DNA from 3 places in the Allobosea sp. P2_A10 genome. Region 1 is predicted to be linked to each of the others. Evidence: predicted binding sites of a transcription regulator. Region 1 holds the regulator's gene; each other region holds the start of a gene.
What was found. Region 1 encodes LexA, which represses DNA repair genes until DNA is damaged. Its sites were predicted from a motif close to TGTTCNNNNTGTGTTCNG; they were not measured.
Positions count from the first base shown of each region.

Region 2: AC1DZY_RS24855 (putative DNA modification/repair radical SAM protein) is a predicted target of LexA. The motif match lies at 2,691-2,708, and genes of this name have one in related genera.
Region 3: ssb (single-stranded DNA-binding protein) is a predicted target of LexA. The motif match lies at 4,225-4,242, and genes of this name have one in related genera.

Region 1 is NZ_JBFUCS010000014.1:62,793-69,089, reverse strand. It holds gene trpD (anthranilate phosphoribosyltransferase) at 1-267, shown strand, start outside; gene trpC (indole-3-glycerol phosphate synthase TrpC) at 272-1,087, shown strand; gene moaC (cyclic pyranopterin monophosphate synthase MoaC) at 1,084-1,566, shown strand; gene AC1DZY_RS19050 (molybdopterin molybdotransferase MoeA) at 1,566-2,777, shown strand; gene lexA (transcriptional repressor LexA) at 2,881-3,585, shown strand; gene AC1DZY_RS19040 (ComEC/Rec2 family competence protein) at 3,579-5,840, opposite strand; gene gltX (glutamate--tRNA ligase) at 6,025-6,297, shown strand, end outside.
Region 2 is NZ_JBFUCS010000029.1:21,567-27,863, reverse strand. It holds gene AC1DZY_RS24860 (UdgX family uracil-DNA binding protein) at 1-1,446, opposite strand, end outside; gene AC1DZY_RS24855 (putative DNA modification/repair radical SAM protein) at 1,443-2,660, opposite strand; gene AC1DZY_RS24850 (hypothetical protein) at 2,840-3,019, shown strand; gene AC1DZY_RS24845 (glycogen/starch/alpha-glucan phosphorylase) at 3,196-5,670, shown strand; gene glgX (glycogen debranching protein GlgX) at 5,667-6,297, shown strand, end outside.
Region 3 is NZ_JBFUCS010000020.1:3,634-9,930, forward strand. It holds gene uvrA (excinuclease ABC subunit UvrA) at 1-1,422, opposite strand, end outside; gene AC1DZY_RS22420 (autoinducer binding domain-containing protein) at 1,787-2,518, shown strand; gene AC1DZY_RS22425 (acyl-homoserine-lactone synthase) at 2,633-3,280, shown strand; gene AC1DZY_RS22430 (hypothetical protein) at 3,270-3,632, shown strand; gene AC1DZY_RS22435 (helix-turn-helix domain-containing protein) at 3,586-3,996, opposite strand; gene ssb (single-stranded DNA-binding protein) at 4,326-4,862, shown strand; gene AC1DZY_RS22445 (VOC family protein) at 5,034-5,513, opposite strand; gene AC1DZY_RS22450 (M20 family metallopeptidase) at 5,703-6,297, shown strand, end outside.

The sequences.
Region 1 (6,297 bases):
AGCCCCGAGGATGTCGGACTGGCGCGCGCCAGGCCCGAGGATCTGCGCGGCGGCGAGCCGGCCCAGAATGCGCAGGCGCTGCGCGCCGTGCTCGACGGCCAGAATACGGCTTTTCGCGATATCGCCGCGTTCAACGCCGCCGCTGCGCTCGTCGTCGCCGGCAAGGCCGGCGATCTGCGCGATGGCTTGTCGCGCGCCGTCGGCGTGATCGATTCCGGCCAGGCGAAGGCGACGCTGGCTGCGCTGATCGCCAGCTCGAACCTGTGAGGCGGTGGTGACCGATATTCTCGCGACCATCGAAGCCTACAAGCGCAAGGAGATTGCGGCGGCCAAAGCCGCAATCCCGCAAGCCGAGATCGAGCGGCGGGCGCTGGCGGCCTCGCCCGTGCGCGGCTTTGCGGCGGCGCTAACGGCAAAGCATCAAGCCGGCAACCCCGCCCTTATCGCAGAGATCAAGAAGGCTAGTCCCTCCAAGGGGTTGATCCGGGCCGATTTCGATCCGCCTGCACTGGCGCGCGCCTATGCTGAGGGCGGCGCGGCCTGCCTGTCCGTGCTGACCGACGCGCCCTCCTTCCAGGGGCGGCCGGAGTTCCTGACGCAGGCGCGTGAGGCGTCGCGCTTGCCGGCGCTGCGCAAGGATTTCCTCTACGAGCCCTATCAGGTGTTCGAGGCTCGCGCCTGGGGGGCGGACTGCATTTTGATCATCATGGCCGGCGTCGATGACGCGACGGCGCGCGCCCTGAACGAGACGGCGACGGCCTTGGGCATGGACGTGCTGGTCGAGGTCCATAACGAGGCCGAGCTCGATCGCGGGCTGGTGCTGGGCAGCAAAATGCTCGGCATCAACAACCGCGACCTGCGCAGCTTCCATGTCGATCTCGCCGTGACCGAGCGCCTCGCGCCGCGTGTTCCGGCCGATCGGATCATCGTGGGCGAAAGCGGCATCTTCAGCCATGCCGAGATCCTGCGGCTGAAACGATGCGGCGTCGAAACCTTCCTCGTCGGCGAAAGCCTGATGCGGCAGGCCGATGTCGCGGCAGCCACACGCGATCTGCTGACCGGCTCCGGCGCCGAGGCCGCCGCGTGACCGGGCTCAGCCATCTCGACGCGCTGGGCCAGGCCCATATGGTCGATGTCGGCGACAAGGCCGAGACCGTGCGCATGGCGGTGGCCGAGGGCTGCGTCGTGATGCTGCCGGAAACGCTCGCGATCGTGCGGCGCGGCGACGCCAAAAAGGGCGACGTGCTCGGCACGGCCCGTCTCGCCGGCATCATGGCGGCCAAGCGGACCCATGAGCTGATCCCACTCTGCCACCCGCTGCTGATCAGCAAGATCGCGGTCGATCTCGTCATCGACGAAGCGCTGCCGGGTGTGCGCGTGACGGCGGAGGTGAGAATGAAAGGCCAGACCGGCGTCGAGATGGAGGCGCTGACGGCGGTCTCGGTCGCCTGCCTGACGGTCTACGACATGGTCAAGGCGGTCGACCGCGCCATGCGGATCGAAGGCATACGACTCATCCATAAATCCGGCGGCAAGTCAGGCGTCTACGAGGCCAAGGCGGTCTGATGGCGCTGACGCCGGTCAAGGTGGCTCTGCGCGCGCTGCTCGACAGCGTTCCCGGCCCGACGCCGGGCGAGAGCCTGCCGCTTGCGCAATGCGCCGGCCGGGTGCTCGCCGCCGACATTATCGCGCTCAGGACGCAGCCGCCTTTCGCCAATTCGGCGATGGACGGCTATGCGGTCCGCGCCGAGGATTGCGCGGCGGGGCAAGAACTCGCTGTCATCGGAGAATCCGCCGCCGGGCGCGCCTTCGCGAGGGCGCTTGGTGCGGGCGAGGCCGTGCGCATCTTCACCGGCGCGCCGATCCCCGCCGGCGCCGATGCGATCCTGATCCAGGAGAACGCCGATGGCGTCGGGACAGCGACAATCCGGGTGCGCGAGACCACAAGCAGGGGCCGCTTCGTGCGCCCGGCCGGGCTCGACTTCCGCGACGGCGACGTCTTGCTGCCAGCCGGGCGCGTCCTCGACAGCGCGGCGCTCGGCCTCGCCGCCGCCGGCGGTCATCCTGCGCTGACGCTGCGGCGCAAGCCGCTGGTCGCGATCCTGGCCACCGGCGACGAACTCGTCCTGCCCGGCGAGCCTGTCGGGCCCGACCAGATCGTCGCATCCAACAGCTTTTCGCTGGCCGCGATCGTCGAGGCTGCGGGAGGCATCGTCCTCGATCTCGGCATCGCGCGCGACAACCACCCCGACCTCGCCGCCAAGATCGAGGCGGCGAAAGCCTCCGGCGCGGATGTCCTGATCACGTTGGGGGGCGCATCTGTCGGAGAGCACGATCTCGTCCAGTCGGCGCTGAAGGCGCAAGGGATGGCTCTCGGTTTCTGGAAGATCGCAATGCGGCCTGGTAAGCCGATGATGATGGGCCGGCTCGGAGCGATGGTCGCCGTCGGTCTGCCGGGAAATCCGGTGGCGTCGATCGTCTGCGGGCATCTCTTCGTCGTGCCGCTGATCGAGGCGCTGCTCGGCATGGATGCACCCGAGCGCGACAGGAGCGAGCCGGCCTTCCTCGGCAGTGACATGCCGGCCAATGACGAGCGCGAGGATTATCTGCGCTCCGACCTCGCACCGATCGCGGCCGGCTGGCAGGTCACGCCTTTCACCAGGCAGGATTCCTCGATGCTGGGGACGCTGGCGCGCGCGCAGGCTCTGGCGATCCGCCCCGCCTTTGCCCCGGCTGCAAGGCAGGGCGATCCCTGCCGGATCATCCGCCTGCGCTAGGCCTGCTTGTGGAACACAACACGAACGTGTATGGTGTTCGTGATTTGTTTCGATTCTGCGCCAAGCCTTGGCCAGAACGTCGATCATCGCGCCGGCGGGGACCATGCTGACACGCAAACAGTTCGAACTGCTTCGCTTTATCCAGGAGCGCCTGCGTGAAAGCGGCGTACCTCCCTCCTTCGACGAGATGAAGGATGCGCTCGACCTGAAATCGAAATCGGGCATCCATCGCCTGATCATGGCGCTCGAGGAGCGCGGCTTCATCCGCAGGCTGCCGAACCGCGCGCGCGCGCTCGAGGTGATCAAGCTGCCCGATGGCGTGGCCGGTGCGCAGAGCCCGCGCGGACGCTTCAGTCCTTCGGTCGTACAGGGTGGTCTCGGCAAGGTCAGGCCAGCGTCCTCGACGCCCGATGAGGATATCCGCTCGACCATCGCCATTCCGGTCATGGGGCGGATCGCGGCCGGCACGCCGATCTCGGCGATCCAGAGCCGCAGCCACAATGTCTCTATGCCCGCCGACATGCTTGGAGCCGGCGAGCATTACGCGCTGGAGGTGCGCGGCGATTCGATGGTCGAGGCCGGCATTCTCGACGGCGATACCGTCGTCATCCGCAGGCAGGACACCGCCAATACCGGCGACATCATCGTGGCGCTGATCGACGACGAGGAAGCGACGCTGAAGCGCCTGCGCAAGCGTGGGTCGTCGATCGCGCTGGAGGCTGCCAACCCCGCCTACGAGACCCGCGTGCTCGGGCCCGACCGGGTCAAGATTCAGGGCCGACTCGTCAACCTGATGCGGCGCTACTGAAGGCTGTCGGTCTCCGCACCGCTGGCTTCGTCGGCAACAGCCGGCGCCGGGGTTTGCTGCTGGACGGGACGCGCCGCTGAGGCTGCCCGTCTTGTCCATGGGCGCTCGGCATCCGGGCGTTCCGATTGCAGTGTTCGCCAGCCCCCGACGCGGCTGACCAGTGAGGTCGCACCATCACGGCCGAGCGCCATGCGGTCGATCAGTTTCGCGTCGCAGACTGCCGACCACGGGATCGGCGTCACCACGAGGTCGGCGCGTCGACAATCCTCGATGCTCGCGATGCGCTCGCGAGCATAGACGATGCTGCGGCCATCCTTGCCGCGAATGACGCAGCCGAGCGTGTCGCAGGCAACGCCCTGACGCAGCGATGCGTCCGTGGGCGGGCGGCTGTCGCCATCGGCGGTCAGCCATTGCTGGACGACGAAGGCGCTGGGGCGGCCGGCAAGAAGCAGGCGGCCGTCGGGACCGCGCACGGCGATGCCGGAGCCATCGCGCTCGATCAGGATGTCGGGCCGTTCGGGCTTGGCAGCAACCGCGACGCCTGTCGCCAGCGGCAGGATGGCGAGCAGGCGCAGCTTCGTGCTCCACAGCGTCGCCCAGAGCAGGCAGGCCGAAAAGCAGCCGAGCGCCACCGTGCCGAAGGCCGGGATGATCAGCGTCGAATGGTCGATCGTCGCGACCCAATGGGCGAGCTTCAGGACGAGGTCCGATGCAAAGCCCATCGCCGCCCAGGCCGGCCAGTCTAGGCCGAGCGGATAGGCGAGCACGCCGAAGACCGCTGCGGGCATCACGATCAGCGAGACGAAGGGCAAGGCGAGCGCATTGCCGAGGAGGCCGAATGGGTTGAAGGTCTGGAAGTGATAGGCGCCGAACGGCGCTGTCGCCGCCGTGGCGAGCAATGTCGTGACGACGATCCCGCTGGCGGCAATCCAGAGTGGGCGCAGCGGCCAGGGCCAGGGTGAAGGCGGCGCGGATCGTTCGCGCTCCTCCCAGCGTTCGGCGAAGGCGATGAGCGCCGCGACCGCGCCAAATGACATCTGAAAGCTCGGCCCGAGCAATGCATCGGGTTCCCGCAGCAGGACGATGATGGCGGCAAGCGCGAGGTTGCGCATGCTCAGCGCCGGCCGGTCGACCAGGATCGCACCGAGCATGACCAGCGTCATGATCAGCGAGCGCACCGTCGCGACGTCGGAGCCGGAGAAGACGCAATAGCCGAAGGCCCCAAGCATCGCCGCGCAGGCCGCGATCTTCTTGATCGGCCAGCACAAGGCGAGCGTTTGCGACAAGGCGAGCAGCGCGCGCACGATGCCGAAGATGGTGCCCGCCGCCAGCACCATGTGCAGGCCGGAGATCGAGACGATGTGGTAGATGCCGGCCGCGCGCAGGTCGGTGTTGGTCGTCTCCGTGATCAGCCCGCGCTTGCCGGTGACAAGCGCTGCCGCCATCGCGCCTGCCTGTCCGCCGCCGACACTGGCGATGCGTTGCGTCAGGGCGTTGCGGGCGCGATCGATCATCACGGCGAGTGCAAGTTCGGGCGGCGGCGGACGCTGCGGTGGAGACAGGACGATCTTGCCGGGAATGTTGCCGACCGCGCCGATGCCCTTGAAGAACGCATCGCGGCCGAAATCATAACCGCCCGGCCGTGCCGGTCCCGGTGGCGGCAGCAGGCGGGCATTGGCCGAAATGTGGTCGCCGGGCGATACCGAACCCGCTTTAATGTTGACGCGGACGCGTCGGGGCTGCCGCTCCGGCTCGACGCCGGCGATGCCGGTGACGAGCACAACCAACCTGGCGCCGACGTCGCGCGCCTCGACCGATTCGACATAGCCGCTGAGCTGGCCGATGCGCGGCCGGTCGAGGATCGGTGTCGCGATCGAGGCCGTGCGCCAGGTCGCGGCGGCAAAGCCGACGAAGGCGGCGGCGACGCCCAAGCACAGATACAGCGCCGGTAGCTTGTGTCGCATCAGCAGCGCCGCCACGCCGGCGATCGAAAATCCCGCCAGAGACGCCCAGAGCGCAGGTTCCCGGTCGGCGGCGAAATAGAGCAGGATGCCGACGCCCATCATCACCGGCAGCCAAAGGAAAAGCCGGCGGCGTTCGGCCTCGGCAGCCAGGGCGGCATTCAGACGTCGGCCCCAGTCCCGGGCCGCGAGCGCAAGCCCTGCCCCGTCCAGCCTGATGACCGGCAGGCGCGGACGCAGGACGCGAACCTGCGCGCCGCGCGGCGTGGTCAGCTCGGGCAAGGCCGACTGCATCGGCTTGGTGCCTCCGGCGGGTGCGGGAGCCAGCGCAACGAGGACAAACCGCCCGCGATCTTGCGCTTAACGCGGACGGCTCGCCCATGTTACAGCGGCCGCGCCGGTTGTCATGCTGCTCCGGCGGAAATTCCCTGTTTGCCCCGGGCTGCCGTTGATCTGGCCCGGCTGGAGCCTTGTTTTCATGAGCGACGCCGTCGTTACGCGCTTTGCCCCCTCGCCCACCGGCTTCCTACATATCGGCGGGGCGCGGACGGCGCTGTTCAACTGGCTCTATGCCCGCCGGCATGGCGGCAAGATGCTGCTGCGCATCGAGGACACCGATCGCGAGCGCTCGACCGAGCCGGCGATCGCGGCGATCCTCGACGGGCTGGCCTGGCTCGGGCTCGATTGGGACGGCGACACCGTCTACCAGTTCGCCCGCGCCGAGCGGCATCGCGAGGTCGCGCAGGCGATG
Region 2 (6,297 bases), on a different contig from region 1:
CTCCGGCATGATCGCGCCCACCCTTTTGAGATCGGCGATGAAGCGCGCGCTCTCGCGGCGGCTTTGATCCTCGTCGGGCAGCCGCAGCAGATAGGATGGGTGCACCGTCGCCAGCAGCCTCGTGCCATCCGGAAGCGTGATGTCCCGATCCCGTACCGAGGACAGCGTCGTGGTCCTCCCGAGCAGCGAGGTCAGCGCGGTCGTACCCAGCGCCACGATCAGCTTCGGTCGCACGAACTCCCGCTCAAGTCCCAGCCAGAAGCGGCAGGCGCTGACTTCGCCGGCATTCGGCTTCTGGTGGATGCGGCGCTTGCCGCGCAGCTCGAATTTGAAATGCTTCACCGCGTTGGTGACATAGGCGCGCGTCCGGTCGAGGCCCGCTTCCGCCATGGCGCGGTCGAAGACCCGTCCGGCCGGACCGACAAACGGCTTTCCTGCCAGATCCTCCTGGTCGCCGGGCTGCTCGCCGACGAACATGACCGGCGCATCGAGCGGGCCCTCGCCGAACACAGTCTGCGTCGCGTCGCGACACAGGCCGCAGCGCTCGCAGGCACGCGCCGCATCGGCTGTGTCCTGCCAGGTTTCGAGCGCGGCCGGCTCCGCGGGCGCCACCGCGCTCTGCCGCGTCAGCTGTCTCGCATGCCGCTCCGGCGGCACGGTCGGCATCTTCGCCACCATCTCCTCCGCGCGCCGGGCCGCGCCGGCGATCAGGGGAGCGATCAACTCGGCCTCGGGAAGATTGCGCCAGTATTTCTCCGGCATCTCCGCCTTCATCGCCTTGATCTTGAGCCGGGCCGGATTGAAGATATTGGCGTAGTAGGTCAGCCAATACGCCTCCATCGCGTCGTCGTCGGGCGCATCGGCTCTCGCTGCGCCGGCTGCGAAATGCAGCGCCTCCCCGTCCCAATGCAGCGAACGCCGCGGCGTCAGGATCGACCAGGCCATCGCCGAAAAGCGCTTCACGAAGAACGAAGAGACGCGTTCGACGATGAAGTGCTCGGGCTCGAACCAGGCGACGAACGCCTCGCCGCCATCGGGACCGACGACCTCGCGGAAGCGCACGAAGGCGGTCATCTTGTGCATGTCGCGCCGCACCGCTTTGGCCATCGCCTGCGCACGATGCACGTCGTCATCGCTTGCGACCTTCAGCAGGTTCGGCTCTCCCTGCAGGCGGAGGAGCAGCCGATAGAGCAGTCCGAACCGCTCGGGATCGCAATGGCACACGACCTGCGCGGCGAGATCGGGGAAATCGCGCGGGACGGTCAATTCGCGACCAGGAGCGCCTGCCGCACCCTCGACGGCTTGCGCATCGAACAGCCCGGCCGGCTCGTCGCCGGTCAGCCAGACGATGTCGCCCGGCAGGATGTCGCCGCGCGCCAGCACCCGCGCCTGCCGCCGCCAGCCCTCGAAATCGGCGGGATGCTCCAGTCGCGCGAGGAAGGTCACAGCAGCGCCAGTTGCCGGGGGCGCGGCGCCAGATGCAGCCGCAGCCGCTCGCTGTCGAGCAGGGCGCCCGGTCGCCAGCCCTCCGCGACGATGAAGTTGCGCAGCGTCGTGACCGAGCGCGCGAGCTTGCCGACATCGTCCAGCCTCAGCCGGCGAAAACGCCGCATCTCGAGGATGCGGCCGACGCTGCGCGTGCCCAGCCCCGGCACCCGCAGCAGCGCCTCGCGATCGGCCTTGTTGACATCGACCGGGAAGCGCTCGCGATGCCGCAGCGCCCAGGCGAGCTTGGGGTCGATCGCAAGATCGAGCATCTCGCCCGAAGCCGAATCGAGGATTTCGCCGACCTCGAAGCCATAAAGCCGCGTCAGCCAGTCGGCCTGGTAGAGCCGGTGCTCGCGCATCAGCGGCGGATCGGAAAGCGGCAGCTGGCTCGATGCGTCCGGGATCGGGCTGAACGCCGAATAGTAGACGCGCCTGAGCCCGAACGCGCCATAGAGCTGCGCGCTGCGATCCAGGATCGCGGCGTCGCTCGCCCCGTCCGCCCCGACGATCATCTGCGTGCTCTGCCCCGCCGGCGCGAAGGACGGCGCTTTGCGGCTGCGGGCGCGTTCCGCCTTGCCCTCCTCGATCCTGAGTCTGAGCCCGCCCATCGCCGAGCGGATGTCGCGCGACTGCTTTTCCGGCGCGAACCGCTTCAACGAGGTCTCGCTGGGCAGCTCGACATTGATCGAGACGCGGTCGGCGAAGAGCCCGGCCTGCGCCACCAGATCGGGACTGGCGCTCGGGATCAGCTTGAGGTGAATGTAGCCGCGAAAATCATGGCTCTGCCGCAAAGTCTGAGCGACCCGCACCATCTCCGCCATCGTGTAATCCGGCGAGCGGATGATGCCCGAGGACAGGAACAGCCCTTCGATATAGTTGCGCTTGTAGAAATTCAGCGTGAGATCGACCACCTCCTCGACCGAAAACCGGGCGCGCGCGACATTGCTGGACGAGCGGTTGATGCAGAACACGCAGTCATAGCTGCAGAAATTCGTCAGCAGGATCTTGAGCAGCGAGATGCAGCGCCCGTCCGGCGCATAGGAATGGCAGATACCCGAGCCAGTGGTCGAGCCGATGCCCTTACCGCCCAGCGAATCGCGCTTGGTCGTGTTGCTGGAGGCGCAGGAGGCGTCGTATTTCGCGGCGTCGCTGAGGATTTCCAGCTTCTGCATGGTGGTCAGTTGAGCCAAGGCAACCTCCATTGTTCCTGTTATGTTCTTACCGAAACTCTGTTCCTTTCGCCAGTCCGACGCCGGGACCGATCGTCGCAGCGCCGCACCGAAGGCGCATGCTGGAACCCTCGGCGCAACCGCGCGTTGTAAGGGACAGGTTCGACATGGGAGGGATAATCATGTTCCGGCTTCTTTTGATCATCGCAGTTCTCGCGATCGGATATGACGCTGTCGTCCATGAGGGCGCCTACACCCGCAATGCGTGGACGAGCGTTGTCGGCATTACCGGATCGGCGATGAGCGGCGCCAAGCAAATCGGTGAACGCGCCCGCGAGGAAACCCGCAGCCAGCTGAACTGAGGCCGGCGACGCAGGACTTCGAGACAATCGACGAAGCCGGCGGCCGCGTGGTCGCCGGCTTATCCTTGTCCGTCGGCTGCCCGCGAAAGAGGCTCCGGCATGGCGCTTTCGGCTGGACTTGGGTCTGACTTGCCTCGACACTCCACCCCATCGACAACAGCCGGGATTCCGACGCCTTGACCGACACCGCCTCGCAGACCAAAGCCGCAAACACGTCCAAATCGGCTAATCTGGTCGAGACACTCAAGGCCGAGATCGTCAGGAAGCTGACCTATTCGCTCGGCAAGAATCCCTCGGTCGCCCAGCCGCATGACTGGCTCACGGCGGCGATCCTGGCCGTGCGCGATCACGTCATCGATGTCTGGCAGCATTCGACACGCGAGAGCTACAGGACCGGGCGCAAGCGGGTCTATTATCTCTCGCTGGAGTTCCTGATCGGCCGCTCGCTTGCCGATGCGCTCAACAATCTGGGCCTCACCGGCGCTGTCGCGCAGGCCATGGCCGATCTCGGCGTCGACCTCGGCGCGATCGAGACCATCGAACCCGACGCCGCGCTCGGCAATGGCGGCCTCGGCAGGCTTGCGGCCTGCTACATGGAGGCGATGGCCTCGACCGGCATTCCCGCGCTCGGCTACGGCATCCGCTACGACCACGGCCTGTTCAAGCAGCGCATCGAAGCCGGCAAGCAGGTCGAGATTCCCGAGGACTGGCTCTCCTTCCGTAACCCCTGGGAGTTCGAGCGCCGCGAGAGCGCCTACCAGATCTGCTTCGGCGGCGCGGTAGCAGCCACCGAAAAGGCCGGAGAGGTTATCTGGACTCCGGAAGAAACCGTCTTCGCCGTCGCCTATGATACGCCGATCGTCGGCTGGCGCGGGCGCGACGCGTCGACGTTGCGGCTTTGGCGGGCACGCGCAATGCATCCGCTTTCCCTCGACGCCTTCAACCAGGGCGACCTGGTCGGCGCCGTCGCCGAGCGCAACCGCGCCGAGGCGATCTCGAAGGTGCTCTACCCCAACGATTCCACGCCCGCCGGCCAGGAACTCCGGCTGCGGCAGGAGTTCTTCTTCACCTCAGCCTCGCTGCAGGATCTGGTGCGCCGGCATTACCGCCAGTTCGGCAAGCTCGACAACCTGCCCGAGAAGGTCGCGATCCAGCTCAACGACACCCATCCGGCGCTGGCCGTCGCCGAACTGATGCGCCTGCTGATCGACGATCACGGCTTCTCCTGGGAAGACGCCTGGACCATCACCAGCGGCACGATCTCCTACACCAACCACACTCTGCTGCCCGAAGCGCTGGAGACCTGGCCGGTTGCCCTGATGGAGCGGCTTCTGCCGCGTCACATGCAGATCATCTTCGGCATCAACGCCCGCTTCCTCGACGGCGTGCGCCGCTCGGCCGGCGGCGACACCGTCGATCTCTCCAGGATCTCGCTGATCGACGAATCGCATGGCCGGCGCGTGCGCATGGCCCATCTCGCCTTCGTCGGTTCGCACACGGTCAACGGCGTTTCGGCGCTGCATTCGAGGCTGATGCAGGAGACGGTGTTCGCGCCGCTGCACGCCATCTTCCCGGACCGCATCACCAACGTCACCAACGGCATCACGCCGCGTCGATGGCTGCTGTCAGCCAATCCCGGCCTGACCAAGCTGCTGGAGGAGGTCTGCGGCGGCGTCAGCGATGACATCACCCGGATCGACGGGCTCTCGAAGCATGCCGGCGACACCGCGCTGCATGAGCGGCTCGTCGCGATCCGCCGGCAGAACAAGCTGAAGCTCGCGCAGGTGATCCGCCACGAGACCGGCGTGGTGGTGGATCCCTCCGCGCTGTTCGACGTGCAGATCAAGCGCATCCATGAATACAAGCGCCAGTTGCTCAACATCCTCGAGACGATCGCGCTTTACGATGCGATCCGCTCCGAGCCCTATCGCGACTGGGCGCCGCGCGTGAAGATTTTCGCCGGCAAGGCTGCCTCGAACTACGGCACGGCCAAGGCGATCATCAACCTGATCAACGACGTCGCGACCGTCGTGAACAACGACATCACCACCCGCGACCGGCTGAAAGTCGTCTTCCTGCCGAATTACAATGTCAGCGCCGCCGAGATCATCATCCCTGCCGCCGACGTCTCTGAACAGATCTCGACCGCCGGGCTGGAGGCGTCGGGCACCGGCAACATGAAGTTCGCACTCAACGGCGCGATCACGATCGGCACGATGGACGGCGCCAATATCGAGATCAGCGAGCGCGTCGGGCTCGACAACATCGTGATCTTCGGCATGAGCGCAGCCGAGGTCGAGGTCGCAAAACGCAGCCCTCGCCCGATCGACGAGGTCATCGGCGCGGCCCCCCATCTCGAAGGCGTGCTCGACGCCATCGCAAGCGGGGTATTTTCTCCGCGCGAACGCGACCGCTACAAGGGACTGGTCGACGGCCTGCGCGCCAATGACTGGTTCATGGTCCTGAACGATTTCGAGAGCTATCGGCAGGCGCAGCGCCGCATCGACGGCCTCTGGGCCGACCAGGAGCGCTGGTGGACGATGTCGATCGCCAACACCGCCAATTGCGGCTGGTTCAGCGCAGACCGCGCCGTTCGCGAGTATGCCGAACGCATCTGGCACGTCCCGGCCGGCGTCGCAGCCAAGGCTTGAACGCATTGGACAAGCCATGGCGGATCGAACCCAATGCGCTGCCTGCGCGGATGGGCACGACCGTCACAGCTGAGGGCGTTGCCTTCGCGGTCTTCTCGCGCAACGGCGAAAGGGTCGATCTCTGCCTGTTCGACGAGGCCGGCGAACGCGAAACCGCCCGCCTGCCCCTGCCCTGCCGCAGCGGCGACATCCATCACGGGACGCTCGCGCGAGCCGAACCCGGCCTGCGCTATGGCTTTCGCGTCGAGGGGCCGTGGCAGCCAGAGCTCGGCCATCGTTTCGATGCGACCAAGCTGTTGATCGACCCCTACGCGACGCTGGTCGACCGCCCCTTCCGCTGGGACCCGCGGTTGGCGCAGCGCGGCGTCGATACAGCCGACCTCGTACCGCGCTGTGTCGTGACCGCACCGCATTCGCCCATACTCCGCAGCGGCCGCGAAACGACGCCCGGTTTCATCTATGAACTGGCCGTCAAATCCTTCTCGATGCGCCATCCCTCCGTACCCCCGCCATTGCGCGGCACGCTCGCGGCGCTGCGCGAGCCTGCGATCATCGACCATCTCCGGCGGCTTGGCGTCAGCCATGTCGAACTGATGCCGGTGGCGGCCTGGATGGACGAGCGCCATC
Region 3 (6,297 bases), on a different contig from region 1:
CTTGACCGCCAGCGCCTCGGGCTTCAGGCGAAAGCCCGCGCAGGCCTTGCACGGCGTCTCCGACATGAAACGGCCGATCTCCTCGCGGGCCCAGTCGCTCTCGGTCTCCTTCCAGCGCCGCTCCATATTGGTGATCACGCCCTCGAAGGGCTTCCTGACCTCATAGGCGCGCAGGCCGTCGTTGTAGGCCATGCGGACGGGGTCGGTGCCGGTGCCGAACAGGATCGAGAGCTTCGCGCTATCGGGCAGCTCGGCCCAGGGCTTCGTCATCGAGAAGCCGAAATGCTTCGACAGCGCCTCCAGCGTCTGGCCGTAATAGGGCGAGGTCGACTTGGCCCAGGGCGCGATCGCGCCCTTCTTCAGCGAGAGCGACGAATCCGGCACGATCATGTCGGGGTCGATGCGCATCTCGTGGCCGAGGCCGTCGCAGGCCGGGCAGGCGCCGAAGGGGTTGTTGAACGAGAACAGGCGCGGCTCGATCTCGGGGATGGTGAAGCCCGAGACCGGGCAGGCGAACTTGGCCGAGAAGGTGATGCGGCGGGCCTCGCCGTTCTCCTCCTTCTCGTCGGCATATTCGAAGACCGCGATGCCGTCGGCGAGTTCCAGCGCCTGCTCCAGTGAATCCGCCAGCCGCGCGCCTAAATCGGGCCGGATCACGATGCGGTCGACGACGACGTCGATGTCGTGCTTGAACTTCTTGTCGAGCGCGGGCGCGTCGGGGATCTCGACGAACTCGCCATTGACCTTGACGCGCTGGAAGCCACGCTTGAGCCAGTCCGCCATCTCCTTGCGGAACTCGCCCTTGCGGCCGCGCACCACGGGTGCAAGCAGATAGCCGCGCGTCTTCTCCGGCAGCTCGGTCAGCCGGTCGACCATCTGCTGCACGGTCTGGCTCTCGATCGGCAGGCCGGTCGCGGGCGAATAGGGAATGCCGGCCCGCGCCCAGAGCAGGCGCATATAGTCGTGGATCTCGGTGACGGTGCCGACCGTCGAGCGCGGGTTCTTCGAGGTCGTCTTCTGCTCGATCGAGATCGCCGGCGAGAGCCCGTCGATCTGGTCGACATCGGGCTTCTGCATCATCTCGAGGAACTGGCGGGCATAGGCCGAGAGCGACTCGACATAGCGGCGCTGGCCTTCGGCGTAGATCGTATCGAACGCCAGCGACGACTTGCCCGAGCCCGACAGGCCGGTGAAGACGACGAGCTTGTCGCGCGGAATCGCGAGATCGACGTTCTTGAGATTATGCTCGCGGGCGCCGCGCACGGAGATGACCCGCGAATCGGTCTTGCGCGCCTCGTCGAACAGCAATTCGAGCGAGGCGGCCTGATCGGCGAGCGAGGTTTTGCCCGAGGAGGCTTTGCCGACAGGGGAAGACTTGCCGACAGGGGAGGACTCGCCGACAGAGGAAGACTTGCGGGCCATGGGGGCGTCCGGTTGAGCTGAAGCGCTAGAGATAGGGCAAATGCCGGGCCATGCCAGTCTCGGGCGCGGCGAGCGGCCATGACTAGCATGCGTTGCGGCTGCGCGGCCAAGATCTCATGCCAAGCCCTCCTGACAGGAGACGGCAGGAGACAGAGCGCCTCGATCAGGTCCTCGGAGCGTCGTTTGCCGAAGCCGGCAACCGCATCGAGACAGAGTTGCGCGAGCAGGTTGCCGCGAAAGGCGGAAATTCCTTAAAGCCGGAGCGGTTCGATATGTCCGCGCGCGCAGTAGGGCGAAGGTCGATCTTGAATTCGGTGGAACAAACCGGATTGATAGGTCACAATCGAGCCTGCAGGGGTGGGCGATGCCGGGGCGGCACTTCGATACCGGGCGAGATGCCCTGGACTTCATCGACGGGTTGGGTCGGCTCGGCAGTGTCGACGCCATCGTTACGTCCCTGCGCGACAAGCTCGCGAGTTACGGCTTCCATGCGTTCCTGATCACCGGCCTGCCGGATATCGGGGACCGGATCGATCCGCTGGTCATGCTCAATGGCTGGCCGCCCGGCTGGTTCGACCTCTATGTGAAGCAGTCCTTCTCCGATCACGACCCGATCGTGGCCCATTGCAAGCGCTCGATCGACCCCTTCGCCTGGGCTGACGTCTATCGCGACGACACCGCGAAGCCGCGCGAGCGCGAGGTGATGCAGCGCGCCCGCGACTTCACGATGATCGACGGCTTTTGCGTGCCGATCCATGACGAGAACGGCTTTCGCGCCGTCGTCACCATGGCGGGAGACCGGCCCGATCTCTCGCCGCGCTCACTTTCGGCGATCCATCTCATGTCGATCTACGCGCACAACACCGCATCGAGCCGCGGCGTGGCGGCCGAATCCGATCGCCCGCTGACCATCCGCGAGCGCGAGGTTTTGACCTGGATGGCGATCGGCCGGACGACTGAGGGCGTGGCCGAGCGGCTTGGGATCAGTTCCGGCACCGTCGAGGCGCATTACGAGAACGCCGCGCGCAAGCTGGGCGTGCGCGGGCGGGTGCGCACGCTGATCGAAGCGCATCGGCGCGGCCAGATCACGCTCTGACGCCGCGACGAGCCGCAAGGCCGCGACTTAATCCGACCCTATCCCGGAATTCCGGGATACCCCCCAGCGGCGTCCTCCGGGAAGCTCCTTCACCAAAGCAAGGGGGAGGATGCGATGATCCACGTCGTCGATCGAGACAACCGCCATCTCTACGCCAGGGAGATCGAGGAGCATTTCAAGATCCGTCACCGCATCTATGTCGGCGAGAGGCGCTGGATGGCGCTCGAGAAGCCCGACGGCCGCGAGATCGACCAGTTCGACAATGACGATGCGGTCTATCTGCTGGCGATCGAGCATGGCCATGTGATCGGCGGGACACGGCTGGTGCCGACGCTCGGGCCGCATCTGATGGCCGACGTCTTTCCCTTCCTCGCCAATGTCCGCGGCGTCCAGCGCAGCCCCGACATCGTCGAATGGACGCGCATCTTCGTCGTGCCCGAGCGGCGCGGACCCGACAGCAAGGTGTTGCACCAGGTGCTCGCCGGCATGTTCGAATACTGCCTGCGCAACGACCTGACCGCCATTACGGTGGTCATGGAGACCTGGTGGCTGCCGCGCTTTCTCGAGCTGGGCTGGGACGTCAAGCCGCTTGGCCTGCCGGCCGTGATCGACGGGCTGAACTGCATCGGCACGATCATCGCCGTCGACGAGGCCGCCTATCATCGCACGCTCGCCTTCAAGGGCCTGAGCGGGCCGGTCATCGCCACATCCCGCGAGACGCCGCTCACGCCGTTCGGGGAGGGCGATTTCCATGTTTCATGAGCAGGCGCTCGAACAGACCCTGCTGGCGCTGGACGGCCATCTGAAAGCGCTTGGCCCGGCAGGGCTGCGCGGCGCGATCGCCGATATCGACCTGCCGGACCATCTCTGGCTGGCGGTCGAGACGCTCTGCCTGTCCGAGAGCCAGCGGGATTCGATCGTGCAGGCGCTGCTGCGCTTCTCGCCGCTCGAGGTGGTGGAGTTCGCCGACGGTTCGGTGCTGCTGCACAAGCCGCTGACGCAGCGCATCGCCCACAAGCCGCCGCCCTTGCCCGATCGCGCCATCGAGGCGTTCGTGCGCCCGCCGTTCAGGCCTGCGCCGGCTCGTCGGAAAGCGCTTCGACTAGGTCGATGATCCGGCGCCTGACCCGGGCATCCTTGATTTTAACGAACGCCTTGGTCAGCTGCACACCTTCGCTGGTCGCCATGAAATCGGCGACATAGACGCTCGATGAATGGTCGGAGAAGCCGCCGCCCGGCGCATCTCCGACCGGCGCGCCGTCGAAGAAGAACGAGACCGAGACGTCCAGTATGTTGGCGATCTGCTGCAGCCGGCTGGCGCTGATGCGGTTCGCGCCCTTCTCGTATTTCTGGATCTGCTGGAATGTCAGGCTGAGCGCTTCGCCGAGCTTCTCCTGGCTGATCCCGGCCAGCATCCGGCGCATCCTGACGCGCGAACCGACATGCCGGTCAATGGGGTTCGGAGTCTTCTTCAACATATCGCCTTCACCAGGAGCAGAATGTCCGACGCCATCTTGCATGGCCCGGCCAGCGACGCCAACCATGGTCCAGCGAATTGGAACCGGCGCCGTACGGCTTCCCCACTGCTGCTGCCTGCGGGCAAGAGCTGTGACAGACATCCTGTCGAATTTCCGGGCCTTCGCAGGATGCGCGTCGGCCGCTGGTCCTGCCGCCGAATCAGCAGGGGACAACCACGCGAAAACAGCTTGAACAAAACGGGAACATCATTGATAGTGCCGCTATGGACGGCTAGGGTCCAGCTCCGGTCGTCGGCCGGTTTCGATGTGCGCAGGAAATGGAGCCTCTCATGGCTGGTAGCGTCAACAAGGTCATTCTGGTCGGCAATCTGGGCAAGGATCCCGAGGTCCGTCGGCTCAATTCGGGCGAGCCCGTCGTCTCGCTGCGCATCGCGACATCCGAGAACTGGCGCGACAAGCAGTCGGGCGAGCGCAAGGAAAAGACCGAGTGGCACCAGGTGGTGATCTTCAACGAGAACCTCGCCAAGGTCGCCGAGCAGTACCTGAAGAAGGGCTCCAAGGTTTATATCGAGGGCCAGCTCCAGACCCGCAAATGGCAGGATCAGTCCGGCGTCGAGAAATATACCACCGAGATCGTCCTGCAGCGCTTCCGTGGCGAGCTGACGCTGCTCGACAGCCGTGGGCAGGGCGGTTCCGACGAATATGGCGAGAGCGGCGGCTCGATGGAGGATCGCTCGGGCGGCGGCGGATCGTTTGGCCGTTCGAGCCCGATGGGCGGCGGCAATGCCCCGCGCCAGCCGGCCATGGCGGGCAGCGGTGGCGGGCGCTCGTCGTCGACCCATCTCGACGACGATATTCCGTTCTAGGGCCTGCCGTTCTAGGGCTTACCGATCTGGCTCGGATGCAGTTCCGTCATCCTCGGCGAGCGAAGCTCGACCCGGGATCCATCGTAGAGCACCGCGCCTGACGATGAATCCCGGAGCCTGGTGTTATGGCCAGCCCGACGCCGATGCAGCTGGCCTCGTTTTGGCTATGGCTCACCCGGCCGCCGCCGCAGCCTCCAGCGCCGCGATGTCGATCTTGCGCATCGTCATCATTGCCTGCATCACGCGTCCGGCCTTCGCGGGATCCGGATCCATGTTGAGTTCCAGGAGGCGGTCGGGCGTGATCTGCCAGGACAGGCCGAACTTGTCCTTGAGCCAGCCGCAGTGGCTGTGCTCGCCGCCTTCGCCGAGCTTGTCCCAGAAGTAATCGACTTCCTCCTGCGATCCGCAACGGATCATCAGCGAAAACGCCTCGGTCAGCTTGAAATGCGGCCCGCCATTAAGGGCGGTGATCTGCAGGCCTTCGAGTTCGAAGGATGCGCACAGGACACTGCCCTTGGGGCCGGGGCCGGCATCGCCGCACCGCATCACCGGGCCGGCTTTGGCATTCTCGAAGACCGAGAGATAGAAGGCAACAGCCTCTTCCGCCTGATTGTCGAACCACAGGAAGGGCGAAATCTTGTTGACGCGCATGGTTGTTCCTCCGGGTTCGGTTATGGCCGCCCGCTTCGCAGGCGGAAGGTTCTAATACATAACCTTATGGTTAAGTATAAAGTGGCCGATGTCAAGCCGGCGGCTGTCGCGTGTGCTATGCGGTCGGCACAGTTGGCCCGCGCGCGCGTTCTCCTTGCCCGCGCCACGCTTCCCGACGAAGCTGACGCCATGACAACATCAGATTCAGATATCGCCGCCCTGTCCGTCTGGCTCGCCGTGGAGAGCCCGACCCATCACGCGCCCGGCGTCAACGGCATGATGGACCTCGTCGCCAGGGAGGTCGAAGGCTTACCCGTAGCGGTCGAGCGCATTCCGGGGCGGGACGGCCTTGGCGACGCGCTGATCCTGCGCGCCGGCCTCGACACTGGCGCGCCCGGAATCGCCGTGATGTCGCATCTCGACACCGTCCATCCCGTCGGCACGAGCGTGAGCGACCTGCCCATCCGCATCGATGGCGACAGGCTCTACGGCCCCGGCGTCTGCGACATGAAGGGCGGCGCCTGGCTTGCCCTGCAGGCGTTCAAGGAGGTGGCGATCGCCGGTTCGGCGAAGCGGCCGATGACCTTCCTGTTCACGCCCGACGAGGAGATCGGCTCGCCGACGACGCGCGGCGTGATCGAGGCCATCGGCAAGACATCGGTCGCGGTGCTGGTGACGGAACCCGCCCGCGACGGCGGCCGGATCGTCACGGCGCGCAAGGGCGTCGGTCGCTTCGAGGTCAGGCTGGAAGGCCGGCCCTCCCATGCCGGTACGCGCCATGCCG